3 regions of the Thalassospira sp. Z349TD_5 genome follow, and region 1 is predicted to be linked to each of the others. Evidence: riboswitches for the same ligand, from Rfam matches in the RefSeq annotation. Region 1 holds a riboswitch; each other region holds the start of a gene.
The links. A riboswitch is a leader RNA that binds a small molecule or an ion and turns the genes downstream of it on or off. The one in region 1 is predicted to bind cobalamin.
Positions count from the first base shown of each region.

Region 2: linked by a shared signal. The riboswitch ahead of AC0VXT_RS03655 (ABC transporter substrate-binding protein) and the one ahead of AC0VXT_RS10190 (DUF4198 domain-containing protein) in region 1 are both predicted to bind cobalamin.
Region 3: linked by a shared signal. The riboswitch ahead of cobU (bifunctional adenosylcobinamide kinase/adenosylcobinamide-phosphate guanylyltransferase) and the one ahead of AC0VXT_RS10190 (DUF4198 domain-containing protein) in region 1 are both predicted to bind cobalamin.

Region 1 covers NZ_CM149654.1:2,224,903-2,235,263, forward strand. The annotation lists gene AC0VXT_RS10150 (right-handed parallel beta-helix repeat-containing protein) at 1-1,207, opposite strand, end outside; gene AC0VXT_RS10155 (DUF4198 domain-containing protein) at 1,421-2,206, shown strand; gene AC0VXT_RS10160 (hypothetical protein) at 2,277-2,948, shown strand; gene AC0VXT_RS10165 (MFS transporter) at 2,955-4,403, opposite strand; gene AC0VXT_RS10170 (energy-coupling factor ABC transporter ATP-binding protein) at 4,426-5,160, opposite strand; gene cbiQ (cobalt ECF transporter T component CbiQ) at 5,144-5,941, opposite strand; gene AC0VXT_RS10180 (cobalt ABC transporter permease) at 5,938-6,552, opposite strand; gene cbiM (cobalt transporter CbiM) at 6,545-7,246, opposite strand; gene AC0VXT_RS10190 (DUF4198 domain-containing protein) at 7,264-8,061, opposite strand; cobalamin riboswitch at 8,230-8,435, opposite strand; gene AC0VXT_RS10195 (DUF924 family protein) at 8,587-9,129, shown strand; gene AC0VXT_RS10200 (glycosyl transferase family protein) at 9,214-10,278, opposite strand; gene yaaA (peroxide stress protein YaaA) at 10,315-10,361, opposite strand, start outside.
Region 2 covers NZ_CM149654.1:825,744-836,104, reverse strand. The annotation lists gene AC0VXT_RS03660 (FecCD family ABC transporter permease) at 1-368, opposite strand, end outside; gene AC0VXT_RS03655 (ABC transporter substrate-binding protein) at 365-1,396, opposite strand; cobalamin riboswitch at 1,628-1,834, opposite strand; gene AC0VXT_RS03650 (AraC family transcriptional regulator) at 1,900-2,817, opposite strand; gene AC0VXT_RS03645 (SDR family oxidoreductase) at 2,987-3,733, shown strand; gene AC0VXT_RS03640 (Atu4866 domain-containing protein) at 3,848-4,114, shown strand; gene AC0VXT_RS03635 (OpgD/OpgG family glucan biosynthesis protein) at 4,350-5,951, shown strand; gene AC0VXT_RS03630 (class I SAM-dependent methyltransferase) at 6,024-6,656, opposite strand; gene AC0VXT_RS03625 (RrF2 family transcriptional regulator) at 6,811-7,284, shown strand; gene AC0VXT_RS03620 (nucleoside deaminase) at 7,301-7,753, opposite strand; gene AC0VXT_RS03615 (gamma-glutamyl-gamma-aminobutyrate hydrolase family protein) at 8,337-9,059, shown strand; gene AC0VXT_RS03610 (pseudouridine synthase) at 9,056-10,361, shown strand, end outside.
Region 3 covers NZ_CM149654.1:4,533,798-4,544,158, forward strand. The annotation lists gene AC0VXT_RS20900 (EAL domain-containing protein) at 1-186, shown strand, start outside; gene cobT (nicotinate-nucleotide--dimethylbenzimidazole phosphoribosyltransferase) at 253-1,281, opposite strand; gene cobS (adenosylcobinamide-GDP ribazoletransferase) at 1,569-2,390, shown strand; gene AC0VXT_RS20915 (histidine phosphatase family protein) at 2,449-3,057, shown strand; gene AC0VXT_RS20920 (hypothetical protein) at 3,075-3,749, opposite strand; cobalamin riboswitch at 3,980-4,161, shown strand; gene cobU (bifunctional adenosylcobinamide kinase/adenosylcobinamide-phosphate guanylyltransferase) at 4,226-4,762, shown strand; gene cobW (cobalamin biosynthesis protein CobW) at 4,797-5,837, shown strand; gene cobN (cobaltochelatase subunit CobN) at 6,100-9,864, shown strand; gene AC0VXT_RS20940 (hypothetical protein) at 10,047-10,361, shown strand, end outside.

The sequences.
Region 1 (10,361 bases):
AGGTCGCATGGTTCGCCAGATCGCCGGAAAATGTTACCGGCAAAGGCCCATATGCAGACAGTTGAAGGCCATCGGCATCGTCAAAAAACGCCTGATCGGCTGGCATGAAGTCGGCTGGCAAAGTGGATGGGTCCGCATGCTCAATCGCATTGCGCGCATTGATCAAACCACGGGTTGTGCCCTTTTTGATGTATTTCTGACGCAGGAAAAAGCTGTTGTGAAAACAGGAGGATATGAAGTCAGGTTGCGGCACTGAACCACCTTTGCCCAGCTTAAACACCGCCCCGCCGTTATATTCATCGCCTTCGGGTCCCGGGCGGCTATCGAACCAGCATATATTGCCAAAATAGTACCAGAAACCGCCGCGCACCCCGTCTTGTGAAAACAGTTTGTGGCAATTGTAAAACCGGTTGCGCCCAATCCACCAGCCAACTGCGGTGGCTTCGGGCTCGACCGGATTGTCGCGTATATAACTGAAATTATTATCAAAAATGCGAACGTCGCGGTTAAAACTGCCGATGGGAGCAGCAAGGTTTTCGGCAGACACATCCATCCGGACGCCATTATAACAATCGCGGATGTCATTGCGTGCGATCAGGACGTTGCCTGTGATGTCATCTGCCCCGAAAAATGCGCCATTGAGATAGCGAAACGGGGCTTTGCCATCAGGATGAATATCCCCGTCATGGATGTCATCCCAGCGAATGCTGCGCCAGATTTCATCATCCTGTGTCCAGCGACATTGTGTAATTTCAATAGCTTGCGTTGTCGCACCGTTGGCATACACCGCATAGGTGCCCGCCGTGATATCAAGCCTGGTGAAACACAGATCATGGCTGTTTTCGATATAGACCGCACTTGGCCAGGAGCGGATGATCGACAGGTTCTCGATCCGGATATGGGCCACGTCAATCAGCTGAAATGCAGCGAACCGGTCGCGGCCGGGATTATTCGCTGAAACTGAATAATCTGGCTGATTATTCACTTTTAGTTGCGATCCGGTATCCCCGCGCAGGATGATCGGGGCACCTTCGTGACCGCTGCGCGGGAAGACCAATGACTCGGAAAGGGGGTAATCCCCTGCAACAAGCCGTATCAGGTCGCCCGGCATGCTGTCCTTGACCGCCATATCAAGGGATTTGGTCGGACGCCATGCGGCATCAACCCAGCATTCCTGCGCGTTTGGTGACACATATACAATCCTCATACAATTCCCCTTCGCCGGCACATCCTGTGATTTTGCAAATACGATACCGTAAAACCACCGAATGCAAAGCGTGATTGATGCGTTTCAATGATGGCTAGCTTGCAAAATAACGATTCACACCTTTTGCTTTTTTGTATGATTTACTTTATTTCAAAGGGCATAGAACGAACTGAAAGTGTTCGCGTAAAAGACTTCATAACAAAGGATTGTACAATGTCCCTGCCCAGCGGCTTTTTACCCAAACTTGCCCTTACTCTGGCCTTGAGTACCGCTGTGATTGGCACAGCACAGGCGCATTTTCAGAAAATGATCCCATCGGCCAATGTGGTCGATCAGGACAGCGGGACGCAGGTGACGTTTGATCTGACCTTTACCCACCCAATGACCAATGGCCCGGCGATGGAAATGGTCACACCGTTGCAGTTTGGTGTGCAGCACAATGGGGAAAAAACCGACCTTATGTCGTCGCTGACCGCCAAGACGGTGGATGGCAAGGGCGCGTTTGACGCCAAGACGACCATCAAGGCACCGGGGGGATATGCCTTTTACCTTGAGCCGGTTCCATATTTTGAGCCGGCAGAAGGCAAATACATCATTCAATATACCAAGACCGTCATTGATGCCTTTGACGCAGGCGAAGACTGGGACCAGATGGTCGGTTTTCCGGTTGAGATCGAACCGCTGACCCGCCCGTATGGCATCTGGACCGGCAATGTGTTTTCCGGAATAGTGCGCCACAACGGCGATCCGGTCCCGTTTGCCGAGGTTGAAGTTGAATATGCCAATGACGGCAGTGTCACCTTGCCCAATGCGACATTTGCCACACAGGTGATTAAGGCCGATGCCAACGGCATTTTCCATTACGCCATGCCAAAGGATGGCTGGTGGGTGTTTGCCGCATTGATCGAAGACGGCACGATGGCCGCCCTCAATAGCGAGCAACAAGTTCCTGTCGAACGGGGTGGTGTGATCTGGGTGAAAACCGATGCAATGAACTGATTGGCGTGAAATGCGGGCAGGTTCCTGCCCGCCATTTTCCGTTGCGACATCCATAAAACAGGCAATCCCGATGACCTCACCCTATCGCAAATTCTTAAGTCTCCTGACCTTGTTGCTTGTTCTGCCGGTTGGCGTGGCACAGGCGCATAACTTAAACGTCTTTGCGATCAGCGACGGCGAAGTGATTGAGGGATATGTCTATTTCACCGGTGGCACACGGGCGCGCAATGCGACCGTCACGTTGAAAGACGGTTCTGACACCGCCCTGTTGACGACCACGGCCGATACTGATGGCAATTTTGCCCTGCGCGTCAGCCACCGGGCCGATTATGCCGTTTTCGCCGATACAGGGGATGGCCATATCGCAAGTTTTGCACTGCCCAAAACCGAGTTTTTAGAAACCCTGCCCGAGGCAACAGATGGCGACGCCATCACGGTTAGCGCCCTGCATGACGCAGCACCCTTGGCCGATACCGCCCCCACGGTTGCGCCGACCAGCACAGATGAAGGCACCGAGGCCATTGCAGGTAGTGGCAATATCGGCATCAAGGGGCTGTCTGAGGGTGATTTGACCGCCCTGATCAATCGGGCAGTTGCGCGGCAGGTCGGGCCACTGCGCGCCGAGATCAATGCCTATCGCAATGATGTCCGCATGTCCGACATTCTGGGCGGGATCGGCATCATCATCGGGATTTTTGGTTTCGGTGCCTGGGTGGTTGCGCGCCGTCAGAGCAAGGCATAAGCGTTACTAGACCTGTTCGCCACTTTCGACCGGCCAGCGGCTGTGGTGGCTGTCGATCACAAAGCGATGCTTGTGCGTGACCGGCGGGTGGAAATGTTCGTGGCGATGGCGTTCATCATCGTCAGAATGCGCATCAGCATGATCATTGGAATCCGCCGCATGGGTTTGCGTTCCCGGGTGGGCATGCGTATGGTGCGGATCATGATGGTCATGGGGATGGTCATGCCAAAACCCCGGATGGCTGTGATGAATTTCCAGCGGATCCTTGCGCGGCCAAACTGACACCGCAAGCCCGACCCCCAGCAACGCCATACTGCCAGACGCCAGAAAGGCAACGGATAAATCAACCAAGCCGCCCAGCCAGCCGACCATGGCGTAGGCCACCAGCCATCCCCCGTGCGACAGCGCAAAGTTTGCCGCAAAGAACGCCGATTTATCGCCGACTGCGGCGGAACGTTGCACCAGCCTGCCGCCCGGTGTTTGAGCAAATGTTGTCCCTGCCCCGGCAATGGCCCACAGAACGGCATAGAAAACCGCACTTTCAAAGCCGAACATCATATTGATGCCCCCGATCAGCATCGCCCCGGCGGCAAACACGATCCCAGACAACATCAATCTGCGTTCGCCAAGCTGATCAATCACCCTAGGGATCAGGAAGGCAGCACACATCGACCCTGCCCCGGCACAGCCAAGAAACACCGTAGTCATGATTTCACTGCCGTCCAGCACAGACCGGGTCAGAACAACGGTGTTGACGATGATCATTGCACCGACACATGACACAGCAAAATAGACCGCCAGCAATCCCCGCAGGCGCGGTGTTTTAAGATAGGCCACCAAGCCAAACAGCGTGTTTTCATAAAACCCGCCGACCCGGTCGGTCTGAGCCGCAGCGGGGATGTTAGCGCTAACAATCAGGATGGCGGAGACAACAAAGGTCAGGCAATTGACGATAAACAGGCTGTCAAATTGCCAGACAAACAGCAAGCCTGCGGCCAAGGCCGGACTGGCAAGGTTTTCAAGGTCATAGGCAAACCGGGCATAGGACAGCCCCTTGGTATATGTTTTTTCGTCATCAAGTATTTCGGGAATGATGGCCTGAAACACCGGCGTAAAACCGGCCGATGCCGCATTGATGACAAACACCAGAACGAAAATCTGCCAGATTTGATCAACGAACGGCAGACAGAGAACGATTGCGGCGCGCAGCACATCCAAACCGACCAGCCACGCCCGGCGCGGTACCCGATGGGCAATACCGCCCGCGACCGGCGCAATCAGCAGATAGGCGACCATTTTAAGCGCCAGAACAGAGCCCAGAACAAGCCCGGCGTTTTCCCCGGCAAGATCAAATGCCAGAAGCGACAGTGCAACTGTGGTCAGCCCCGTTCCCACAAGGGACGTGATCTGTGCGCCAAACAAGTGGCGAAAGGCAGAAACGGAAAATGGCGACATGGATGAAACCATTCATCAAAACTTACTGAGCGGCGGATGCACGGGCATTGGCGTTGACGTTGACTGCGTCGTGTCCACGATCAGCGGCACTGCATTTTGGGGCAGAACGATCTGATAGCTTACCGCTGCGCAGTTCAAGTGTCCGGGTGGCCAGTTTGCGGCGGAAATGCGGGTCATGGGAAATCAGGATCATGGCTTGTGGCAGGTCGCGCAGGATTTCTTCAAGCCGTTCGAGGTTTTCTTCGTCCAGCGCATTGGTTGGCTCATCAAGCAGCAACACATCAGGGCGCATGGCCAAAACAGCCGCCACCGACACCAGCCGTTTTTCCCCACCGGATAATTCATGGGTGATGCGTTCGCGCAAATGACGCAGATGCAGTTGATCAAGCACCTCATCAACAATCGCCAGTGCCTCATCGCGGCTGGCGCCAAGGTTGAGCGGACCAAAGGCGATGTCTTCGACCACAGTCGGACAAAACAGCTGATCATCAGGGTCCTGCACGATGAACCCAACCCGGCAGCGCAGATCATGAAAATCGGATTCCTGAACACGTGGTTCACCAAATGCCGATATCCGACCATGATGCGGTTTGATCAGGCCAACCAGAATGCGCAAAAGCGTGCTTTTCCCTGCTCCGTTCGGACCGGTGATGAAAAGCCGTTCCCCGGCATCAAGGGTCAGACTGACACGATCCAGCACCTTTTGCCCGGACCGATAGCCGTACGAAATATCGTTGAGTTCAATAAGCGAAGACATAAATTCGATCCAACAGGACAAGTGCGCCAATCATGACGCCAAAACCAACGGCCAGCATGCCGTCACGGACCTTGAATTCCAAATGATCAATCATCGGGAAATGGCCACTAAAGCCACGGCATTTCATGGCCTCAAGCACGCGTTCGGCCCGTTCAAGGGAGCGGACAAGCAACATGCCGAAAAGATAGCCTATCGAGCGATAGGTATGGAATGTGTTGCGCGCCCGAAACCCGCGCAGCTTCATCGCCATGCGCAAACGATGATATTCGTCATGCAAAACGGAAATATAGCGCACCGTAAACATCATCAGATGCACCAGTGCCGCCGGGCATTTCAAGCGATACAGGGTATGCCCCAATGCTACTGGCGACAGGCCAGACAGCAGGCTTAGCATCATCAGGACAACCGCATTGGCCCGCACACCGATCAAAACCGCATGCATCAGGCCTTCTTTGCTGGCATCCGCCCCCAACAGCGAAAACATCGGTGTACCGGGTGTTGTAAAGGGCAACATCACCAGCATCACGATGATAAAGCCGTCCATCGCGACCATACGTTTTAAGGTCAGGCGCAGAGGAAGATCGGTCAGAAACACAGTCCCAAGGGCGACCAGAAATGCGCCAAAGGCAAATTCAACCTGATGTAAGGCCACCACCATCACGGCAAACAGGCCTGCCGCCACCACGCGCACACGCGGATCAAATGATCCGACAAACGACGGCGCAGTGCCGCCGCTTGCCTGTACGCCCAATGGTTGGTCATGCCCGAAAAGATGGCTCATGCTTGTTTATCTTTGGCTCTCAGACGGCGTGCTGCGATGTAATAGGCAATTCCGAAGAACCCGAATATATAGCCAATCCCGCCAAGAATTGATTGAAAGTCATTCTTTTCCTTATAGGCGGTGATTTCGCGGCGTAGCGGACGCAACTCATCGCGCACGATGGCGGCAATCAAGATTTCCTGTTCCTGAGTGATTGCGACATTCCCGGAGGTCGTATTGGCACTGTCCCCGGTGCCCTTAGCCGTTACACCCGTGGTTGGCGCAAGCTGATCGCCCGCGAGAACCGATGACATTTCGGAAATATCAAAGACAGTCTTGGCAATATGACCCGCACCAAGATCGGCGCGAAAGACATGGTTGACCTGACTTGTCGGCGTATAGGTGAAAAAGCCGTCACTGTCGGTTTTGGTCTGACCAAGCTTGTTGCCCTGCGTGTCGAACACCTCAACCACTGTGTCGGCGGCCATGTCGCCATTGGAAAAGCCGATTTCGCCTTCGATATCGGTGCCGCTGGCAAAAACGGATGCGATCACCTTATGTGCCTGTGCCTGTCCGGCTGCGGCGACCAAAAGGAGCACCGTAACGGCCAGCACGGATAGAGATTTAGCCATTATTGGCCTCGCTCGTCGCCGATGTCACTTGTACAGTTTGCCCGGTGGTCATTGGGTACGGCGCATCATCATAGACCCGGTCATATGAACGATCAGATGTTGCCATCAGTTCCGGCTTCACCTTGCAAATCAGGTAAATGGCGGCGGCTGAAATCAGGCCTTCGATGATCATGATCGGGATATGGGCAAAGAACACAAGCTTCGCAGCTGGTACGAAACCCTCGCCACTAAGCCCCAATGAGATCGCCACAAAGACGGTCGTTACCGCGATCGAAGACGCCCCGGCAATCCCGCCCCAAATAGCAGCGGTTGTCGGTGAACTTCGTGTGACCAAACCACGAAACGTCAACCCGATCAGCACCGCAGGCAGTGCAATATTGACGGTATTGACGCCGAGAACCGTCAAGCCGCCAAAGCCAAAGAAGACTGCCTGTAACAACAAGCCAACAAACAAGGCGGGGAACGCGGTCCAACCCAGCACAAGCCCGGCCAGACCGCTCATGATCAAATGCACACTGCTTGGACCAACCGGCACATGAATAAGGGATGCGACAAAGAAGGTTGCCGACAGCACGCCGGTTGCCGGAATTTTATCAATCGGCAGTTTGCGCAGGCCAAGACCAAGGCCCGCAACGGCAAGAACACCCCCGCCAATCAAAACTTCAGGAGCCAGTGCCCCGTCAACGATATGCATCTAATTTTTCCCTACACCTATTTCACATCATAGGCGCGAACCCACAGGACTGCATCCTGTGAAAGTTCTTTATCCTGATATTCTTTATCAGGACCACTGCCCAGCGCGGCAAATCCCCAAAAACCGGCCTTGGGAACGCCGAACGTGAAATACCCATTGTCATCGGAAATGGCGACAATCGCACCGCCCGGCATCGGAGATGCGGTTGGTTCTTGCGGTTGGTTGTTGGCCATATCAGGTTCGGCGGCCATGTATTCGATTTCAATCTCGACCCCGGCGGCGGGTTTGCCTTCGGACAGGACACGGCCGGTGAAGGTCGATCCGGCAACAATGTTGGTCGGACGGTTGAGCGGCAGAATTTCGGTTTTCAACCCTTGCGCATCCATCCAGTCGGTCGGGATTTCATTGCGGTTGATGTAGGATTTGGTGATCTGCTGGATATAGATATCCTCGCTTTCCTCATAGTATGGCTCGGGCACCACCACCATGACGTAGTCACCACTGCGTTTAAGCGTCAAGGTGCCGTCATATGCCGCAGCACTGTTTTCAGATCCCTTGAAGGTGATCGGGGAAAGCGTTGATTTTAAATCAATCTTTTCACCGCGATGCACCGCATAGAATTCAAGCGGTTCGCCCATATCCATGACATGGCCGTTTTCAAACGGGTGCCAGAAAATCAGTTTGACGGCGTGATCACCGGCTTTGGTGATGTTTACTTCCGGCGTATAGGCCAACTGGAAATGCGCCTGCGCAGAGCCAGAAGCCAGTAAAGTACAGACTGCTGCGACAGCAAGCCTTAAAGGCGTTTTCAACATGGTATCGTCTCTTCCAAAAACGATGTGCGTAAGGCAAATACCAACGCACAGGGTTAGGACAAGAACGATAGGATGGCTGGAAGCAGATGTCCGGATCGATAAAGAAACCGCATTTTCCCTGCAACCTGACGCTCACCCCGGCGTCCAACAGTTTCACATCAACCAATGTGTGGCTGATGGTCCAAGGCAGGTCTCCTGGCTCGCGGTTTTCAGAACATTACGCCTTCCCGGTCATCACCAGTGGCATGTGTAACGCTCAAGACCGCTTACAGTTGCGGGGGCAGCCGTGGCATTGCTTAAGGGACTTTCCCAAAACGCACCACGTTCCCTTTTAAGCCGATCGGAAAGATCGACACCCAAGACATCGTCATAATCCATCGGCGGTGATGGGGTGTCAACCATTACAATTCATACTTTTAAATATTTCGTCATACGACTGCAGAAAACTCGACGTTACGCACCTGCCCCCCTAAGATCAGCCAAACTTCAACACCCAAAATCTCAAGAATAAGGGGCGGATGCGTTATGACACCTGAAACAGTTCTGGTTTTCTGGTTCAAGGAACTCGAACAGAAACAATGGTTTATCAAGGACCTTGCGCTTGACCGTCATATTACCGAACGGTTTGCCGATTTTCATGCGGCGGCCAGTGCGGGGGAATTTTATCGCTGGCGTAAAACCGCCCATGGGCGTCTGGCGGAAATCATTGTGCTTGATCAGTTTTCACGCAACATGTTTCGCGACAGTCCTGCATCCTTTGCCACCGATACACTTGCCCTTGTTCTGGCACAGGAAGCGATTGCCGCAGGGGCAGACAAGAAGATTGTAAAACCCGAGGAACGGGCATTCTTGTATATGCCCTATATGCACTCGGAATCCGAGGCAATGCATGACATTGCGATGGAACTGTTTGATCAGCCCGGCCTTGAAAACAACCTGAAATTTGAAATCAAGCATAAGCAGATCATTGACCGTTTTGGTCGCTACCCGCACCGCAATGATATTCTGGGCCGGACGTCAACAGAGGACGAACTGGCGTTTCTTAAAGAACCGAATTCTTCGTTCTGAGCATGAAAAAAGGGACGGCAATCGTCCCTTTTTGAGTTCTTGTCGGTGCCGTGCGTGACGACATAAGGGTCAGATCAAAACGCCCTACCCGACATTTTTGTCGCGCGCATCCCACCAGCCATCGATCAGCGTTTCGGCCTCATCGATATAATCGGCCTTACCGGCAAGGAACGCCCCCATGGCGGCACTGCCCTTGATCCGTGCAATCGCAGGCGCATCATCGACATCGCCCCGCCAGACATCGAAAAAGTGCTTCAAGGTTACCGGGCTTTGTTCTTCGATGTCTTTTTCGGTTCTGGGCAGCAAGGCCGGCCAGCGCACATCCCCGAGTTCACCATTATCGAGCATGCGCAAATCGACATGTTTGAACGGGGTGCGTTCGGCCTCCCCGCCACCGCCCTTGATCACGCCAATACGCGGCAGATCAAGCAGTTTTCCGGTTTCACGATGGACATCAAGGAATGCCGGGTGAAACACGCCAAGGAATGCGGCGCGTGCTTGCAGCGGGTTTAACAGACGCAACAAGGTATTGACCGGACTGCGCAACCCCAACAGCGGCCGCAGACCAATCAGTTCCTGTAACTTCGGATGCATGTGACGCAGCGGAAGATAGGCAAACCCCTGTGAGGCGATGTCAGACCGGGCTTCTTCGGCAGACATCGCCACCGGCAATTTAAGTGCCTTGACCGCTGTTTCCGTGCCGACACCATTCACAAGATGCGAATTATAGCCATGCATCAGGACCGGCACGCCGTTTTTCGACAAAAGAAGTGCGGAAAGAACAAACCACGGCAAGCCCCGCGACCGACCCGCCGCATAGGACGGCCAATCCAGCATGGGACGGCCTTCTGCCTCGGCTTCGGGGCCATCGTCGGTATCAAGGCGTGCGGCCTTGCGCACAGCTTCAATCATCCCGGCCAGCTCGTCGGGGGTTTCAGCCCGATAGCGCAGCATCAGCAAAAACGCGCCAAGCTGGATCGGTTCGACCTCATCGCGCAGGATCATTGAAAAGGCGTCAAACGCCTCTTCGCGGGTCAGGCTGCGTGAGCGGCCCGGCCCGCGGAAGAAAGTCCGCAAATAACCAGAGAACGGGTGTGCCTCGGGCAAGTGGTTTTCTTCCTCGAGCTGTTCAAGATGCTCGTCGGTCATTTCTGTCACCGAATTTGTTGCCAGTCTTGTTTGTTATCAGTCGTGAACGCGGGTAAAGACCCACTCGGTTTCTGTCGAAAGAT
Region 2 (10,361 bases), 1.4 Mb from region 1:
AATCCAAGAATTGCGACACTGACCGCCCCGGTCGATGCCCCGGCCGAAATCCCCAACAAATAGGGATCGGCCAACGCATTGCGCAGCAAGCCCTGCAATACAGCACCGGCGACCGCCAATGATGCCCCGCAACTCGCCGCAACCACCGCACGGCTTAACCGGTAATTCCAGACAATGCCTGCATCAATGACATCAACCTCATGCCCGGCATTCCAGACATGATTGGCAATGGTATTGATGACGGTTTGCATTGGAATGGCCGTCTCACCAACTGATGCGGCAAAGGCCAATGTCACGCACAGAAGCATCAGCGCGGCAAGCGTCGCGCTGATGCGGTTGGTGAAGGCAAGTGAAAGCAGACCGATCAATTGCTGGCGTCCGTATGGAAGCCTTCAACGGCGTCGGCCAGTTTTTCGATGCCGTTGATCGTGCGGATCGTCGGGTTCATCGACAACGCATCAAGGACGATCACATGATCATTTTTAACCGCGTTCATTTGACGTGTGACCGGATCCGATTGTAGGAATTTCATCTTGAGTTCCCAGTCATCGGCCGGGAAGCGACGACGGTCCATCTTGCCAATCGCAATGATGTCGGGGTTGGATCGTGCAATTGTTTCCCAACCAACTTTTGGCCATTCATCGTCACTTTCGATGACGTTTTTCACGCCCAGTACATTGGCGATATAGGCCGATGCGCCTTTTTGCCCGGCAACAAACGGATCAACATCAAGTTCCGCACTTGAGAACCAGAACAGGGCACTGATCCCACGACCATCAACGTCACTGACGCGATCACGCGCCGCCTGTTCACGCGCACGAAGGTCCGCCGTCAGTTCGGCGCCGCGTTCTTCAACATCAAAAATCTGCGCCATTTCGGTAATCGTGCGATAAATCAAATCCATAGAAAACGCGTCAATGCGCGTGCCATCGCCGCCGGTGGTATTGTCCTTGCCCACGCAATCGGCGGGTGCGGTATAGACCGGAATGGAAAGCTCGGAAAACTGTTTAATGGTCCCCACCGCCCCATTGGGCCCGACATGCCACTGATATTGGTTGGTCACCAGATCGGGCTTCTGTCCGACGACACTTTCGAAACTGGGATCATTATCGGCGAGACGCGTTATTTTGGCATTGGCGTCGCGGTATTCCTCGGCAACCGGATTAAACCATACAGCCGTCCCGACAACCCGGTCGGCCAGCCCCAGCATATAAAGAATTTCGGTATTGCTTTGTCCAAGCGAAACAACACGTGTTGGCGCCTGATCGAAGGTCACCGTACGACCGCAATTTTCCAAGGTCAGCGGATAATCCGTTGCCGATGCATTTTGTGAAACAGATGCCAGCCCCGCAGCAAACACCCCGGCTGCAAGAACATGTTTGTTCAATGTGATCACTTTGTACCCTTTCCAAGGATTATGACGGCCAAGGAGACTTTTCCTGAAACCGAACATCCCAAATCAATACATGTTATGTTATAACATAACATAACCATTCCTGTCGTCAATGGACTGGCAAAAGTGTCGGGAAATGGCGGACGGTATCAGGGCCAAAGAAAGGGCGGGATGATTGATATCCTGCCAGCGACCGTAACACATGGCCGACATTTTCCGGGGCACCCCGCCCGGTCCAGTGTCGTGATGTTGGCAGGTCTCCTGGCTCGCGGGTCGTCACACTTTTTCTGCCTTCCCAGGGTAAACCCCAGTGGCATTTCATCAGAAAAGTACTCACCGCCTACAGTTGCGGGGGCAGCTTCGGTTGGCAACCTTGCCAATTGGCGCGGCTGCGTCGAATTCCCTTTATCCTTTACGGATACCAACACAATGAGGATGTCACACAGCCCCCCGTACCCGTCAAGCGAATTGCGGACAACACACGTCGCAGACGCATTTTAGCGTGCCTAATGAACGGAAGGTTCCGCCCCATCAAGCCCTGATGGCTGGCTTAGAATTGACGCCACGTCACGCATCGGTGGCGCCCCAAACATGCGGGCATATTCGCGGCTGAACTGGGATGTACTTTCGTATCCCACCTCATAGGCCGCACTGGCCGCATCCTTCATTTCGGCCAACATGATTTGCCGGGCCGTGGTTAAGCGCAGGCGTTTTTGATACTGCAGTGGGCTCATGGCGGTCACCTGCTTGAAATGATGATGGAAGGAAGACGCGCTCATATTGGCATGACTGGCCAATTCATCGACCCGGAGCGGTTTGTGGAAATTATCCTTCATCAAACGCAGCACGGCTGAAATCCGCTGCATATTGCTGCCGCCCATCGCCAGACGGGCAATCAAGGCACCCTGCCCGGTTCTTAACAGGCGGTAATGCACTTCGCGCATCAAAAGCGGCAACATCACCGGTATTTCTTCGGGGTGTTCGAGAAGCTCAACGACACGCAAGACCGCATCAACAAGTCCTGCGGATGTTTCTTCGACGAACAGGCCCCTGAAACTGTCGCCGTCGCCCCCGATGTTCAAATCCATGCAGGCAACAAGATCGCCAAGAATTTTCCCATCGAGATCAAGAGACAAACTGCGATAGGGCAGATCAGGTGTCGCATCAGTCACATGCCCGACCAATGGCAAGTCCACCGACGCCGCAAGCAACTGCCCCGGCGCATAGCGATAGACTTCCTGACCGAGCGTAACTTCCTTGGCACCGGAAATGATCAGACACAGACAGGGCTTGTAAATCGTTGGCACCTTAAGGGTTGGGCCGGTCGAACGATACATCCATACCGGTTCAACCGCTGTGCGCACAGCCCCATCCGGTTCACAGTATTTGTCAATTAAGTGACATAGCCGTTGAAAGTTATCCATCACCCAAACCCTTTGTTTTCCATGGCTCCAGTATACACCGCGAAACAGCATCGCAAAGTGCCTCAAACCAGATTTGGAGGATTAGGCAATCGATGTCGAGTTCTGTGTATTCATCAAACGCATCGAAAACGACACAGTAAGGCCATGACACAAACACACGGAGGATGTCATGTCGAACCCAGCCAATCACGTCGAAAACAAAACCGTTATCATCACCGGTGCCAGCAGCGGCATCGGCGAAGCCACCGCCAAACTTCTGGCCAGCCGTGGTGCAAACGTCGTTCTGGGTGCGCGCCGCACCGAACGACTTGACCAACTTGCCACCGAAATCGAAGCATCGGGTGGCAAAGCAATGGCGCGCGCGGTCGATGTCACCAACGGCGAAAGTGTCGAAGCACTTGTCTATCATGCAAAGAACATGTTTGGCCGTGTAGATGCGATCTTCAACAATGCTGGTGTCATGCCGCTTTCCCATATGGCGGAACTTAAAACCGACGAATGGGACAATATGATCAATGTCAATATTCGCGGCGTTTTGAATGGCATTGCCGCGGTCCTTCCGATCTTTAAGGAACAGGGCATCGGGCATGTAATCAATACCGCATCTATTGCCGCCCATGTCATCGCACCAAGTGCCGCCGTTTACTGTGCGACCAAATATGCCGTTTGGGCCATTTCCGAAGGACTGCGTCAAGAAAGCGAAAATGTTCGCGTGACGATCATTTCACCGGGCGTGGTCGAAACCGAACTTGGCCATGACATCACGGATGAAACCGGCAAGGAAATGCTAAAGCAGTTCCGTCAAATTGCCCTTTCCCCGGATGCCATTGCACGTGCTGTTCTTTACGCGCTTGATCAACCGGCAGATGTCAACGTCAACGAAGTCATCGTCCGTCCAACCGCGTCGGCATTCTAACTAATTCGAACCAAGACGCAGGCTTCCATCATGAGACGTCACGTTTTCTTATCACGTTTGATACTCCTGCTGATGGTGTTCGCACCATCAGCAGCCTTCCCGCAGGAGACAGAGATGAGAACAGCATTACAAACGTCACCGCATCCTTATGTCGGCATGTGGGTCACCGAGGATGGGTATGTCCGCCAGGAGTTGCGTTCTGACGGTCGCTATGACGAGGCACGCGGAACACAACAATCGGCCTATCAGGGCGATTATCAAATTTCGGGAAACTACGTTACCTATCAGGATGACACCGGTTTTACCGCCGATGGATATTTTGAAAATGATGTGCTGTATCACGGCGGCATGATGATGTTTCGCCAAGATCAAACCAACTGATCCCAGCACGCACCCGCAACCGCCCGGCAACTGTCGTCACGTTTATTTCAAGTATCGCAACTCCACCAAGATCGATATCGCCCGGCGGTATCGTTCTTTCTTATGAAATGCTATTCCTGCGGGGTACCATGCATAAGATGCAGTGATTACGACCTTGAATTTGCCATCATTTGTCCCGATTACCTCCACACTGTCAGGTATTATTCCGGCATATTCGATAAACGGGACTTGGTGAATGACAACTTCTTTGGAACGCAGACGTTTTTTGAAATCCGTGGCCGCCGCAGGTGTCATCCTGCCGGGCATGTCGATGTTTGGTGCGGCAATGGCCGCGAACGACACGCTTGAGCTTGGCGATGCGCAGAACTTTGATTTTGACGCACTGATCAACCGGGCGCGTACGATGGCAACGAAGGACTATGTTGCCCCCATCGCACCCGACCCCGAGATTGTCGGCAAGATCGATTACGACACCCACGGAAAGCTGCATTACAAACGCGACCATTCGCCGTTTGCCGATGGGTCGGGCACTTATCCGATGACGTTCTTCCACTTGGGTATGTATTTCGCCAAGCCGGTGCACATGTATCTGCTTGAAGACGGGGCGGCGCGTGAAGTTATCTATCGTCCGGATTACTTTGACATGCCCGAAGACAGCATTGCGCGTAAACTGTCCGACAACAGTGGCTTTGCCGGATTCCGCCTGCATGAAAACCTTGAACGCGATGACTGGAAAACCCAGGATTGGGCGGCATTTCTTGGTGCATCCTATTTCCGCGCCATCGGCGATGAAGGCCAGTATGGCCTGTCCGCACGTGGCATCACGGTCAATACCGCGACATCCGTCCCCGAAGAATTCCCCGATTTTCGCGAATTTTACATCGAACCTGCCAAATCGGCCGAAGACCCGGTAACCATCTATGCCCTGCTCGATGGGCCCAGCATTTCGGGTGCGTATAAATTCCTACTCTATCGTGGCAAAGGGGTCACGATGGACATCGAAAAGCACCTGTTTATCCGCAAAGACATCGAACGTCTTGGCATTGCGCCGCTGACCAGCATGTTCTGGTATTCCGAACAAAACAAATCATTCCGGTTTGACTGGCGCCCGGAAGTCCACGATTCCGACGGTTTGGAGCTTTGGACCGGCAGTGGTGAACGTATCTGGCGACAGCTCAACAACCCCGAAGTCATCCGCGCTTCCGCCTTTGGCGATCACACGCCACGTGGTTTTGGTTTGATGCAGCGCGACCGTGAGGTCAGCCATTATCTTGATGGGGTGCGCTATCACCGCCGTCCCAGCCTGTGGGTTGAACCGCTTGAAGACTGGAACAAGGGCGCTGTTCAGCTGATTGAAATTCCGACCGATGACGAAATTCACGACAATATTGCGTCATTCTGGGTGCCTGATGAACCGGCCAAGGCCGGCAACAGTTATCAGTTCAAATATCGTTTGTACTGGCAGGCTGAAAATCCGTTCCCGGTTGAAAAACTGGCCAAGGTCACCGCAACCCGCATGGGTCGCGGCGGGGAACCCGGTACGAACCGCCCCAAAGACGAGATCAAGTTTTCCGTCGAGTTCGAAGGCGATATTCTGGGCACCCTTGAATACGGCGAGTTCCCGGAAGTCATCGTTTCGACATCACGCGGCGAGATTGTCCGCACCAAGATAGAACCGATCATGGATACAAGGATCTGGCGGGCTGCGTTCGATCTTAAGGCAACCGGCACCGATCCGGTTGATCTACGCATGTATCTGAAACTTGATGATGCACCGCTCAGTGAAACCTGGATGTTCCAGCATCTGCCGGGACTTACCAACCAGCAGCAAGGCTAAGTCGGTACATACCGAAATACGACGGACCGGCATCATGACGATGTCGGTCCGTTTGCATTTAAGGTTTGCCGGTTAACCTTTGCGCTCAAGGGCGATGACCGTGTCGAGCACCATGCCTTCTTCGCCGTTCGGGCCCTTTGCCAAACGGTCAAGGTTATCGACGCAGATCTGCGTCCATTCAGTCAGGTCAAGGCTTAGGTTTTCGAGCGCCTCTTTTGGTTTTGGGTAGCATTTATCGGGCTTTTCCCATGACCATGATGGCACCGACCCATGCGACGTCACTAACAGCAATCCCCCTGGCGCAACCAGACGCGATGCACAGTTGATAATCGAATTACGTGCAAACACCACCGGGGATTCAAGAAACTGTGCGGTCACCAACGTAAAACTACCCGTGGGAAAATCGGTCATAAGATCTCGTTGATCAAATGTGATCTTTTCCAAAACGCCGTTGCGCACCGCGTTGGCGCGCGCATAGCCCATCGCGGTTGCGGAAATATCAATCGCGGTCACAGCCCAGCCATTTCTCGCCAGCCAGACCGCGTCGTCCCCCTTGCCACATCCAAGTTCCAGTGCCGCGCCGGGAGTCCGGCCAGTTACGAATTTCTTTAGCACCGCCGTTGGCAGACCGCTGGTTTGGGGTGAGGCCTTTTCATAATGCTGTTGCCAAAATTCCGTCGGGTCCATGTTCGGGTCAATCTTCATGTCGTGCCTCAATTCAATGACAAGTGCGTTCTCAAAAGCGAATCATGTATCATTTAAAGTTACATGATTCGCTGCACCTGTCAATTTCATGTATCTTTGGTTGTTTCATGTGTTAAAGATCAGACAGGATCGACCGACCAACAGGAGCCCTTTGATGCGTCAAGACAACCGCATGCCACGTGTGCTGCATGCCCTTTTGCACCTTGACCAGATGACGGATCCGGCAACATCCGATCTGCTTGCCGGGATGCTCAACACCAATGCGGCTGTTGTCCGGCGTACCATGGCGGGATTGCGCGATCAGGGGTTCGTCACCTCGACCAAGGGGCATGGCGGGGGCTGGGTTTTGGCCAAACCGCTGTCTGAGATCACACTGGCCGGGATTTATGACGCGCTTGGCGCGCCCAAACTTTTTGCGCTGGGCTGTGGCAACGAAGAATCACACTGTTTGATGGAACAGGCCGCCAATGCGGCGACCGCCAAAGCTTTGCGCGTGGCCTCAGAAACATTTCTAAGCGCGCTTTCGGCAATCACGATGGCCGATCTTGCCCGTGATTATGAAACCCGGATGAAAGAACTTGGCTTAAACCCGGATGATTACCGGTTTGATTCCAGCAAAATCCCCTAAGCTCCGATGCCGGGTATCAGCGCAGGCTGCCAAAGAAATCCTTCAGCAACTTACCGGCTTCAATCTCGCCAATGCCGCCATACACTTCCGGACGGTGATGGCATGATGAGCTTTCAAACACGCGTGGCCCGTGGTCAACGCCACCGCCTTTCGGGTCATAAGCGCCGAAATAAACCCGGCGCAGACGGGCAAAGGAAATGGCCGTGGCACACATCGGGCAAGGTTCAAGCGTGACATACAGATCGCAATTGGGAAGCCTTGGCTCGCCCTTGGCCCCGGCTGCCGCCCGAATGACAAGGATTTCGGCATGCGCAGTCGGATCGTTGAGTTCCTCGGTCAAGTTGCCTGCACGTGCAAGGACTTCGCCCGTATCGGCATCGACCAGAACCGCCCCCACCGGCACTTCACCGCGACGGGCGGCGGCACGGGCTTCTTCAAGGGCCATATCCATAAAGCTGTCTGCGCTCATGATTTTTCCATCCCGATCACGCACTGCACGGAGCAAGCGGCACAACTTGCCAGAGCGGCGTTTGTTTTTACTTGATGTTAGGGCCCGTTTAGGGTCTGAACCCAATAGGGTTATGCCCTCGCCATATGACAGTGCAATCTCGCACAGGATCGGTCAAGAGATCATCATGGGATGGTCCGTTGGATGATGCCAGTTTGGCCTTTGCACACAACGCATAGACCATCGGCGTGAATTGCCGTTGCCCTTAGGCGGTTGCAAGGGTAGTTTCCGCCAAGAATTATTCGCCGTAGGGTCAGGACCTATTAATTTGATTGAAATGGCAGTCGTTATATTTGCCAAATCCAAGGAAAAGCCCGCAGAACGGGTCGGCATCCCGAACAAGGGATTTGACGCAGGAGTTGACAAATATAACGACTGTCCTTCGGATCAATCGGATTTGCACGGGCTACTTTGTCGCAAAAACTTGAAAGATATATATCTTTCTGCATTCTTGCTTCGCCTATCCGCACAAATCTGATTGACCATTTCAGCCAAATTAATAGGCCCTGACCCTAGCATTACCACAAGCAAAGTTGCACCCGACATGACCACGCGCAAGCCGATCATTGGTATTACACTCGATTCCGAAGAACCGGGCGGTTATTCGAAATTCCCGTGGTATGCGCTGCGTGAAAACTATGCCGGTGCAGTTACGGCGGCCGGTGGTATTCCGATGCCGCTTCCCCACGAAGTTGATCTGGTGCCTGATCTTCTTGATCTGATTGATGGGCTGGTCGTGACCGGCGGTGCCTTTGATGTTTCGCCGTCCCTGTTTGGTGCGGACGAAGTCCATGATACGGTTGTCACCAAGGATCGCCGCACCAAATTTGAATGGGCCATGGCCGAAGGTGCCCTTAAACGCGATATGCCGGTTTTGGGCATTTGTGGCGGGCAGCAATTGTTGAACGTGATCCTGGGTGGGTCGCTTATTCAGCATATCCCCGACAGTGTCGAAAACTGTCTGGCCCACGAACAGCCTAATCCGCGCGATGAAGCCGGGCACGATGTCACGGTGGAGCCCGGCACGTTGCTTGCGAAAATTGTTGGCGATATCAAAACGCTTTCGGTCAATTCCGCCCACCATCAGGCGGTTGATGGGGTTGGCCCGGATGTCATCATTAATTCGGTCGCCCCTGACGGCGTGATCGAAGGCATTGAACATCCGAAATACCGTTATTGTCTCGGGGTCCAGTGGCATCCCGAATTTCATATCAGTTCGGGCGATGCGAAAATTTTCGACGCCCTGATTTCCGAGGCCCGCACATGAACGACAAGACCCCGACACCAGACGACAATGATGCCGACACCAAATCCGAACGCATAGCCAAACGCATTGCGCGGTCCGGTGTGTGTTCGCGTCGCGATGCCGAACGCATGATCGAAGAAGGTCTGGTTAAACTGAATGGCAAGGTGCTTGATACACCGGCCGTAACCGTCACCGACGAAGACGAGATTTATGTCAATGGTAAGCCATTGCCCGCAAAGGAAAAACCGCGTCTTTGGCGCCTGTTTAAAAAGCGCGGCCTGGTCACCAGCCACCGCGATGAACAGGGCCGCGACACGGTATTTGAACATCTGCCAAGCTATGTGCCGCGTGTCATTTCAGTCGGACGTCTTGATTTGAACTCCGAAGGGTTGTTGTTGCTGACCAACGACGGCGAATTGGCCCGTTATCTGGAACTGCCAGCAACCGGCTGGGCGCGCCGCTATCGTGTGCGTGTGCATGGCCGTATTGAAGAATCAAAGCTTAAACAGCTTGAAGAAGGTGTCACCGTTGATGGTGTGCACTACGGATCGATCCATGCCGAGGTTGATGTTCAAAAAGATTCCAACGCCTGGATGACGGTGACCTTGCGCGAAGGCAAAAACCGCGAAATCCGGCGCGTGATGGAACATCTTGGCTGGCCGGTCACGCGTTTGATGCGCGTGTCCTATGGTCCGTTCCAGTTGGGCAGCCTTGCCCCGGGTGATTGCGAAGAAATCACCGGCAAGGTGATGAAAGAACAACTCGCAGCCTTCTTTAAGGGTGATTACAGCAAGGTTTCTGAAAAGAAATCCGTGGCACGTGGCGGCACATCGCGCCCCAAAGCACCGCGCACTGTTTTTGGCCAACCCGCACAACGTAAACGTCAGCAAGGCGGTCCGGGCCAAAACCCGAACGCAAATGCCAATGGCACCGATGACGAGCAGCGCGATAGCCGTGCAGGCCGTCCAAGCCTTGGCCGTCCGGGGGCGGGTCGCTCCTATGGACGCCCATCGGACCGTTCCGAGGGTGACCGCAACGAGGCGGGTCGTGATGGCGGCAATGACCGTCGTGGCAATGATACCCCTCGTGGTGGGGCCTCGCGTGATGATAAGCGCAGTGCTTCGTCGCGCTCGGAAAAGCCGCGTATCGGCGCAGCCCCCCGTCCGGGTGGCCGTGGGAAACCGGCTGCCAGCAACGCCCGTCCAGAACGCGACGACCGTGATGATCGTAGTGATCGCAGTTCGGGCCGTCCGACCGACAAGGGACGCGGACGGTATGCGCCGGGTGGGACGTCAGGTTCTGACAAACCCGGTCGCGGCAGAT
Region 3 (10,361 bases), 2.3 Mb from region 1:
ATGGAAAGCATGGATGACGAGCATAAAACAGCCATGCGTGATGCGGTTGCCGAGTCCGGTGATACCCGTGTGATCCTGTGTCGTTGTGATGATGAACGGGCGATCAAATTTGGTCACGGGATCAATATCACCATGTTCCAGGGCCGCCATGTTGAGCACCTGATGAGCGAACGGACAAAAAAATAGCACCGATTTAATCGGCGCTATTGTTGTGCATCCTTGGCTTTGCTCAGTGGGTTCAGGCTTTAAGTCCTAATCCTTGCCGTCAACGCCTGCCTTGTCAAAGGTCGCCATGTTGTTGTGGCATTCCGCAGCCGCGCGCAGAAGCGGGATCGCCAATGCGGCACCCGATCCTTCACCAAGGCGCATCCCGAAATCAATCAGCGCCTTCTTGCCCAGCTTTTCAATAAGGCGACTGTGGCCGGGCTCTGCCGACACATGGCCAACCAGACAGTGATCAAGTGCATCGGGGCGGATGGCGGCCAAGACGGCGGCCGCCGCACAGGACACATATCCATCAAGTAGAACCGGCACACGCGCAAAACGGGCGGCAATAATCGCCCCGGCCATGGCGGCAATTTCACGTCCCCCGACACAGCGCAGAACATCAAGCCCGTCATGCATCTGATTTTTGTGCAGAATGATGGCATCACCCACGACACGGGTTTTACGGATCAGGGTTTCGTCATCAATTCCGGTTCCCCGACCGGTCCAGTCAGCAGCCTCACCACCATACAACGCGTGCGCAATGGCCGCGGCCGAGCTGGTGTTGCCAATGCCCATTTCGCCGGGGACAAACAAATCGAGCCCCTTTTCAATCGCACTCATGCCAAACGCCATGGCCTCCGCACAGCCCTCATCATCCATGGCAGGTTCTTGGCTGAAATCATTGGTGGGAATTTCAAGGGCGACTTCCATCACACGCAGTTCGGCATCAACCGATTTGCAAATCTGGTTGATGGCGGCCCCGCCATTGATAAAGTTTTCAACCATCTGCTGATTGACCGTTGCCGGAAAGGCCGAAACACCCTGTGCCACGACACCATGGCTGCCAGCAAAGACAGTGACGCGCGGGCGCGACATATTGGGGCGCGACGTTCCTTGCCATCCCGCCAGCCACAGGCTGAAATCTTCAAGCCGTCCCAGCGATCCTGCCGGTTTTGTCAGAGTTGGCTCACGCTGCAAAACGGCTGCCTGTGCCTCACTGTCTGCTGATGGCAGATCGGCAAGGAGGGCGCGGATTTCGTCAAGGTTTTGCGGCGGGTGCTTCGGGTTGAACATGTTGGTCTCCGGCTGGCAGGCGGTGGCGTCAAGCGTGTTCCGCTTGGCTTCTGTTACGGTAAAGATTAGGTTGAGAGCCCAATTGCTTAGGACGTTTCGCTATAAGCTGTCGTTTGGGGGCAAACAGCTTAAGCTAGCAGTGAAAAGTGTTTTGATGCGCGGTCTTTGAGCAACAACGAAACCTTCTAAATAATTGAGGCCTCAACCTAGGCCTATGGTCACCATAACACCAGATCGAAAATCGAAAAATGACGGCATCTAAAGATCATAATCAAAACGAAACAAATATGCAAAGTTCTGATGGTGGCACCGAAAACCCACCAGAAGACAGCACCTTTGTTGTAGGCAAGATTCCGGTGGTGTCTGATTTCTTTCGTGCGCTCGTGCTGCTCAGTCGGGTGCCGGTTTTCCAGATCAATGATTTTCACCCAGCCTTGATTGCCCGGTCGGTCTGGTGCTGGCCCTTGGTTGGGCTGTTTTTGGCCGGCATTGCCCTCATACCGGCCCAGTTGGCAGCTTATTTGACGGAAAGTGCGGTGGTTTTTGCCATTGTCGCCGTCCTTGCGTTGGTTCTGTTGACGGGGGCGATGCATGAAGATGGTCTGGCCGATTGCGCCGATGGTTTTGGCGGCGGGCTTGATCGTGCTCGAAAACTTGAAATCATGCGTGACAGCCGTATTGGCACGTATGGCGTGGTGGCCCTTGTCTTGTGTCTTGGGCTGCGCATTGCGTTGCTGGTGCGGGCTGCTGACGCTGGGCAGGCGGTTATGCTTTTGCTAGTGATGGCGGTGGCATCGCGCGGTGCGATGCCAGTTTTAATGACGGTTCTTTCACCGGCGCGCGATAACGGACTTGGCAAGAATGCCGGTCAACCCAAATGGCGTCATGTGATGCTGGGTGTCGCGATTGCCATCGCGATTGTTTGGCTTTTGTCCGGGCCTGTCGTGATGGTTTCGGTTGTTGTGGCTGCGATGCTGGCGACGGCTTTGATGGGGGGGATCGCCAGATGGCAAATTGGCGGACAAACCGGGGATGTCTTGGGGGCGACACAAATGGTGGCTGAACTGTTTGTTGCTATTGGATTTGTCGCGACGATGGGCAATATCTAAGAGGTATCTGATGTCATTATCTTCGGGTCGATAGAAAGACGCAGTCCGCGGGGGAACTATGAAAAGTCAAACAACACGCTGGTGGCTGGTCCGTCATGCGCCGGTTCTTAACCCGGAACGGCTGGTCTATGGCCGAAGCGACATGCCCGTTGATTTGTCAGACGAAAAAGCACTACGTGCTCTGGCCCGCCATTTGCCAAAAGATGCCGTCTGGGTGACGAGCCATTTATCGCGGACACTTGATACCGCCCTTAAATTGCAGGAACTGATTGACGAAGACGTCGTTCCAACGCGCGAAACAGCCCTTGCCGAGCAACATTTCGGGGCTTGGGAATTGCAGCATTGGAATGATTTACCCAAAGGCGAAACAACAAAATTCTGGACGGATTTCGCCCGTCAGCATCCCCCGAACGGGGAAAGTTTCTCTGATGTTGTTGCCCGTGTAGGGCCGATTTTCAGTCGGCTAAACCGCTATTGGGCGGGACGCGATATTGTCGCCGTGATCCACGGCGGGACCGTGCGTGCGGTGCTTGCCAATGCACTTGGCCTATCGCTTGAAACCGCCTTGTCGTTTCACATCGACACACTTGGGCTAACGCGACTGGAATATATTGACGGTGTTGATCAACCCGGCTGGCGCATAACGGCGGTTAATCAGCGCTATTAAGGCATGTGGGATGTCTATTATGCCGATTGTAATTCCGCGTTTTGCGACGTGTTGTCCAAGGCATATTCGGCAAGATAACGGTCAATCATGTCACTGGTAATGTCGTATTTTTCGCAAAGCGCGGTAACATCACGAAGGTACGCCTCGTAATAGGGGACCGGGCGGCTGCGTGATTTGTTACGCAGTTCCGCAATGTTGGGAAAATCACTGGCAAAGGTGCTGTTTTCGATGACCTGAATGATGGTGTCATCAATGATAGCAGCGGGCATACCACAATAGGTTTTGCCACAGGCAGACAGCATTTTGCTTGCTGTCGGGACCGAAATGCCGGGCTGGGCCAGCAGTTCATTTAACTCATCATTGCGAAAATCGGCTACCGACATCAATGTGATCAATGTTGGAAGGTCGCGGACAAGGAGTGATAGGGCATTCACACGCATCCCGCGCGCATGAGACCAGAAAATGGTCGCAATCACGCCGGTTGCGGCATCTTGCGCAAAAATATTACGCACATCGCGCCGTGCGAGCGTGATGTCGTCATCTGCTGCGTAGTCATCAAGAAATCTATGAAACGCTCTGTCTTGCGTGTTCAAACGTTCAAGAAGCCCCAGCCACATGTCTTTGCGTGATGAGGTAATCCAGGTTGGCGTTTTTAGTTCACGGATTTTGTGTAGGTGCGCATGAATTGCCATCTGATCTTGCAAATATCCAGTTAACCCCAAGAGTTCCAAGTTGCATGTCACTGCAACCAACCGGGTTATGATTGTTTTTTTCCCCGGTCATCACACTGGCTGGCGCTTGTTATGGCTCTCATTCCAGCGTGATAATATTATGTTCTCTTAAATGACCGGGGGTCTCAAGCAGGCAATTCTGTCAAATACTGACCTTATGATTAGGTCGGAGATAGCGCTTTGGCAGAACAGGCAAAGCTGTTAGGTTCGGCGCACCGTTCGGTGATGGGAAATCGGTGAAATGCCGATGCTGCCCCCGCAACTGTATCGGGTTGGGCGATCCGGGCGCATTTGCGCCAGCCACCGGGAAACCGGGAAGGCGGATGGCTTTCATGCCCGCAGCCAGGAAACCAGCCGAAGGTGTCACTATTCTTGTCTCTCTTGCGTAGTGGCGACGCAACCCGGCCTCGGTGGGAGGCCATGGCGAGGAAAACGCGATGACCCATACAGAACCGCTTTCCGGGATACATTTGATCCTTGGCGGTGCCCGATCGGGCAAAAGCCGGTTTGCCGAAAACCTCATTACACAGGCCGGACAAGCCGGAGGCGGAACCTATATCGCCACCGGACGGGCCTGGGATGCGGAAATGACCAACCGCATCGACCTTCACAAACAAACACGCGGCGATCTGTGGCATACGATCGAGGAACCACTGGATCTTTGTGCCGCCCTTCGCGCATGTAATCAGCCCGACGCACAGCCGGTTCTGGTTGATTGCCTGACCTTATGGGTGACCAACCTGATGCTTGAAGACCGCGATATCGAGGCCGAATTTGATCGCTTGTGCGATCTGGTTCCGACCCTCGACATCCCGGTTGTTTTTGTGTCAAACGAGGTCGGTTTCGGGATCGTGCCGGAAAATGCCATGGCGCGGGCCTTTCGCGATCATGCCGGACGGCTGCATCAACGTATGGCGGCACTTGCAGATAAGGTAACGCTGGTGGTTGCCGGCATTCCGATGCAGGTCAAATAACCCCACAAAGAATTGAAATTTAAGGAATTTGAGAATGGCTCAATTGGGTAAAATCCCGGCAACTGTGATTACCGGTTTTCTCGGTGCAGGCAAAACCACCATGATCCGCAACATGCTGGAAAACGCCAATGGCAAACGGATTGCACTGATCATCAATGAATTTGGCGACCTTGGTGTTGATCGCGGCATCATCAATGGCTGTGGCATTGAAGGCTGCGCCGAAGATGACGTGGTCGAGCTTGCCAATGGCTGTATTTGCTGCACGGTGGCCGATGATTTCCTGCCAACTATTCAAGGCCTGATTGACCGCGAAACCCCACCCGATCACATCGTGATTGAAACATCTGGTCTGGCCCTGCCAAAACCACTGGTAAAGGCGTTTAGCTGGCCGGAAATCAGATCACGTGTGACGGTCGATGGTGTGGTGGCCGTGCTGGATGGTGCAGCATTGCGTGACGGGCTGTTTGCCCATGATCACCATGCGGTTCAGGCCCAGCGCGAAGCCGATGACAGCCTTGATCACGAAAGCCCGCTTGAAGAACTGTTTGAAGAACAGCTTCACTGTGCGGATATGGTTGTGCTCAACAAAACCGATCTTCTGAGTGACGCCGAACGGACCAAGGTTGAAGCCGACATTCGTGCCCAACTGAAACGCCCGTCAGTCAAAATTATCGCTACCGATCATTCACGCATTGAAAATGCCATTCTGCTGGGGCTGGGTGCCGCGGCCGAGGATGATCTTGATAGCCGCCCGTCGCATCATGATGATGGCCATGAACACGACCATGACGATTTCGATAGCTTCGTTGTGTCTCTTGATGCGGTGGCCGATCCGGCGGTTCTGGAAAAGCGTTTGATTGAAGTTGTACGTCAGTTTGATGTGCTGCGTATCAAGGGCTTCCTTGATGTGCCGGGCAAACCGATGCGCCATGTGGTCCAAGGCGTTGGCGAACGGTTCCAGCGGTACTTTGACCGCCCGTGGACGGACGGCGAAAACCGCCGGTCTGAACTGGTGGTGATTGGCCTGCATGGCTTGGACCGTGCGGCAATTGAAACCGCGATCAAGGCGACGTAAGATTATTTGTTCTTGTTTTGTTTCACGTGAAACACTGTTTTGTCCTATCGGTGCAAGGCCGTGTTTCACGTCTGCATGACGCCGTGAAACCCGCATTCCCCGGCCTTGGCTTGGCTCGTCGGGGGATGCTTGCGGACTGCGGATACAGATGGTCGTGATCCTCGGTTTGGTCTTCGGCCCGATCCTAGGTGCGGCGCTCGGATCCGGGACTTCGGCCCGGTCTGAGTAGACCCAGACACGAAAGAAAGAGACGGAAACCCCAATGCATTTGCTGGCAGCACAGCCCGGAATGGTGACAGACGGCAGTGAAGCCGTCGATCTTGGACAGGAACCCGGCGATGTCGTGATCCTGTCGGCGGCAGAATCTGAACTGGCGTGTTTTGCTGGCGCGCAAGGGCGACTGACAGCAGAATTTGGCGATGATGTTCCATCCTTGCGTCTGGCCAGTCTTTTGCAGCTTGGTCACAACATGTCGGTCGATTTGTATGTCGAAGATGTGCTGTGTGAGGCCAAGTTTATCATCGTGCGCATTCTGGGCGGGCGGGGATATTGGGCGTATGGCATCGAGCAGCTTGTCGCCTTTGCCCGGTCAAATGACGTCCCGCTTTTGCTGTTACCCGGGGATGATCAACCCGATGCGGAGCTACTGTCGCTTTCGACCGTCAAGGGGGCCGACTATCAGCATATCTGGCGCTATTTGATCGAAGGTGGGCCGCAAAATTCCGAGAATTTACTTCGCCTTATATATGAAAAGTTGAATTCATCTGTTAACTGGCAGTGGAAACCCGCCGCCCCACTGGTCAAGGCTGGTGGATATTGGCCGGGAAATACGCATGTAGACTTGGCCGAAATCCGCAAACAATGGGTTGAAAATCAACCAGTTACGCCGATTATTTTCTATCGGTCATTGGTGCAGGCGGCCAATCTTGATGTCATTGATGCTCTGGTTGAAGAACTTCAGGCCAATCATCTGAATCCATTGCCGATTTTCGTTTCCAGCCTCAAGGACCCGGCGGCGGGTGCGCTTGTCAGTGACTGGCTGGAGCAAACAGCGGCAGATTTGGTCCTGAATACCACAGGGTTCTCGATTTCTGTTCCGGGTTCCGAACGAAAAGATGGGCCGTTCGATGCGGTCGATGCACCGGTGTTTCAACTCGTCCTTTCTGGTGGCAGCGAAGAAAGCTGGCGCGACGGCGTCAATGGCCTTGCCGCACGCGACATTGCGATGAATGTCGCCCTGCCCGAAGTGGATGGCCGTATTTTATCGCGCGCGGTGTCGTTCAAGGGGTCGGCTGGCAAGGATCCGTTGACCCAGATTGATTTGGTGAAATACATCCCGGTGCGCGACCGCGTGGCATTTGTTGCCCAACTGGCCGCCAATTGGGTCAGGTTGCGTCAACTTGATGCACCATCGCGCAAGGTCGCGATGGTGATGGCGAACTATCCCAACAAGGATGCTCGCCTAGGCAACGGGGTTGGGCTCGATACCCCGGCCGGGATGATTGAAACCCTGCGTGCCATGCAGGCAGATGGCTACGCGCTTGAGAACATTCCGACGGATGGCGATGCCTTGATCAACGCAGTCAAGGCCGGGCCGACCAATGATTTCAAAACGCTGGCGGATCGTGAAATTCGGGTGACGCTTTCGCGGGCGGCCTATCAAACGGCATTTGACGGCTTACCGGCCTCCATTCAGGCACACGTGCTTGATGCGTGGGGCGATCCGACAAAAGACCCGTTTTATATCGCCGAACAGGATAGCTTTGCGCTGTCGATCCTGCCGATGGGCAATGTCGTGGTCGGGTTGCAGCCCGCACGCGGCTATAACATTGATCCGCTGGAAAGTTATCACTCGCCCGATCTGGTGCCGCCGCATAACTACTTCGCGTTTTATATCTGGTTGCGCCATGAATTTGGCGTCGATGCGATCATTCATTTTGGCAAGCACGGCAATATGGAATGGCTGCCGGGAAAATCATTGGCGCTTTCGGCGGAATGCTTCCCCGAGGCGGTGTTTGGCCCGACCCCGCATTTCTACCCGTTCATCGTCAATGATCCGGGCGAAGGCACGCAGGCCAAACGCCGTGCACAGGCCGTGATCCTTGATCATCTCACCCCGCCGTTAACCCGGGCCGAAAGTTATGGGCCGCTCAAAGACCTTGAGGCACTTGTTGATGAGTATTTTGAGGCCGCAGCCGTTGATCCGCGCCGGTTGGTGCTCCTGAAACGCGATATTCTTGAGTTGGCCATTCAGATCGGGTTGGACCGCGATTGCGGGATTGAGGCGGGCGAAGACGAACAAAGTGCGCTGGCCAAACTTGATAACTATCTGTGCGAGCTTAAGGAACTTCAAATTCGGGATGGCTTGCATATTTTTGGCAAGGCCCCGGAAGGCGATCTTTTGACCGATCTTTTGGTGGCATTGGCGCGGTTGCCGCGTGGATCGGACAGCGGACCAAAGGCATCTCTTCACCGTGCGATTGCCAAGGATATTTTGGGCGATGCCGGGTTTGATCCACTTGATTGTGCCTTTGCTGAATTCTGGCCGGGCATAAAACCCGATAGTTTGGCCCATTATGATGATGTCGGGCCGTGGCGAACCACCGGCGATACGGTGGAGCGGATTGAGCTTTTGGCACGTGATCTGGTCAATGGCACTTTTGTGCCCGATCCGCTGTGGTCGGCGGTGTGTGACGTTGTAACCGATATCGAAACAAATATCCGGCCCGCTGTTGTCAGCTGTGGCGATGCCGAGGTGTCGGGGCTTTTGCGCGGACTTGCGGGCAAGTTTGTCGAACCCGGCCCATCGGGGGCACCGACCCGGGGGCGGCCCGATGTTTTGCCGACCGGGCGGAATTTTTATTCGGTTGATACCCGCACCGTGCCGACACCCGCCGCATGGCAACTGGGCTGGAAATCGGCCGAGCTTTTGCTCGAACGTCATGTGCAGGATAACGGTGAATGGCCCGCTGCCCTTGGGCTTTCGGTCTGGGGGACGAGCAATATGCGCACGGGCGGTGACGATATTGCACAGGCCCTGGCACTGATGGGGGTGCGCCCGACATGGGATAGTGCATCGCGGCGTGTGACCGGGTTCGAAATCATGCCGGCATCGGTTTTGGGGCGTCCACGTGTCGATGTGACCTTACGCATTTCCGGGTTTTTCCGTGATGCGTTTCCCGGTTTGATTGACCTGTTTGACAGTGCGGTGCGTGCGGTGGCCGCCCAGACCGATGAACCCGCCGAAAGCAATCCGATTGCCGCGCGGGTCGCGCAGGAAACGCAAAAGCTGCGCGGTCAGGGGCTTGATGATGCACAGGCCGAACGACAGGCGGCATTTCGGGTGTTTGGGTCCAAACCGGGGGCCTATGGCGCTGGTTTGCAGGCAATGATTGACGAAAAACTGTGGGAAGACGAAGACGATCTTGCCGATGCCTATCTGGCGTGGGGCAGTTATGCCTATGGCAATGGGGCCGAGGGCGAGGCGGCGCGCGGGCTGTTTGAAGCCCGGTTGTCGAAGGTTGATGCGATTGTCCATAATCAGGACAACCGCGAGCATGACCTTCTGGATTCGGATGATTATTATCAATTCGAAGGCGGAATGACATCAGCCGTGCGCAGCCTGTCGGGTAAGCAGCCGGTGGTGTATCACAGCGATCATTCCCGCCCCGAAAGCCCGAAAATCCGTACATTGGAAGAAGAAATTGCCCGTGTGGTGCGGGCCCGCGTGGTCAATCCGAAATGGATCAACGGGGTGATGCGCCATGGCTATAAAGGGGCGTTCGAGATTGCCGCAACGGTTGATTATCTGTTTGCTTTTGCGGCGACGGCCCGCTGTGTGGCCGATCATCATTTTGATCTGGTGTATGACGCATATCTTGGTGATGAGACGGTGCGGGACTTTATTGATCAGCACAATCCAGATGCCTTGCGCGATATCCGCGATCGCCTGCGTGAGGCGATTGAGCGCGGTCTGTGGCAGCCACGGCGCAACAGTGTTTCGGTCGATCTGGGTGACCGCGTTTAAGAGGCACCACCACACATCAGACTCACAACAATTTTACCACGGGAACATTATCGGCAGTTGAAACGTTTCGTTTACGCACCATATCTCTATTAACCAACTATTAATAAGTTGTGAGGGACGGGGCACCCCATTCGGATCGCCTGCGCGGGAACGCAGACCGATCAAAGAGTTCGGAGGCCGCGATGGAAAAGACGACCAGCGTTCGACCTGATGTCAGGCTGCCTGACTATGCGCAGACCCCCTTGCCCGGACATGCCGGGCATACGGACATCATCGATTTCCTGATTGCCGATTGCGATATTCCACATTGGTTGCGTGCCGATCTGCACGGGCAAGGACGTTATCGTCCTGCACGGGGTGCGATCCCGGCTGTTTTGAGTGTGCGCGAACGGTTTAATGGCCAGCATCTTCCGGTGAGCTTCGAGGAACTTCACCGGGGACTGAGCGAACTTTCCCGGCATTTGCCCGGCCCGGACCAAACCAAAGTGGAAATCGAC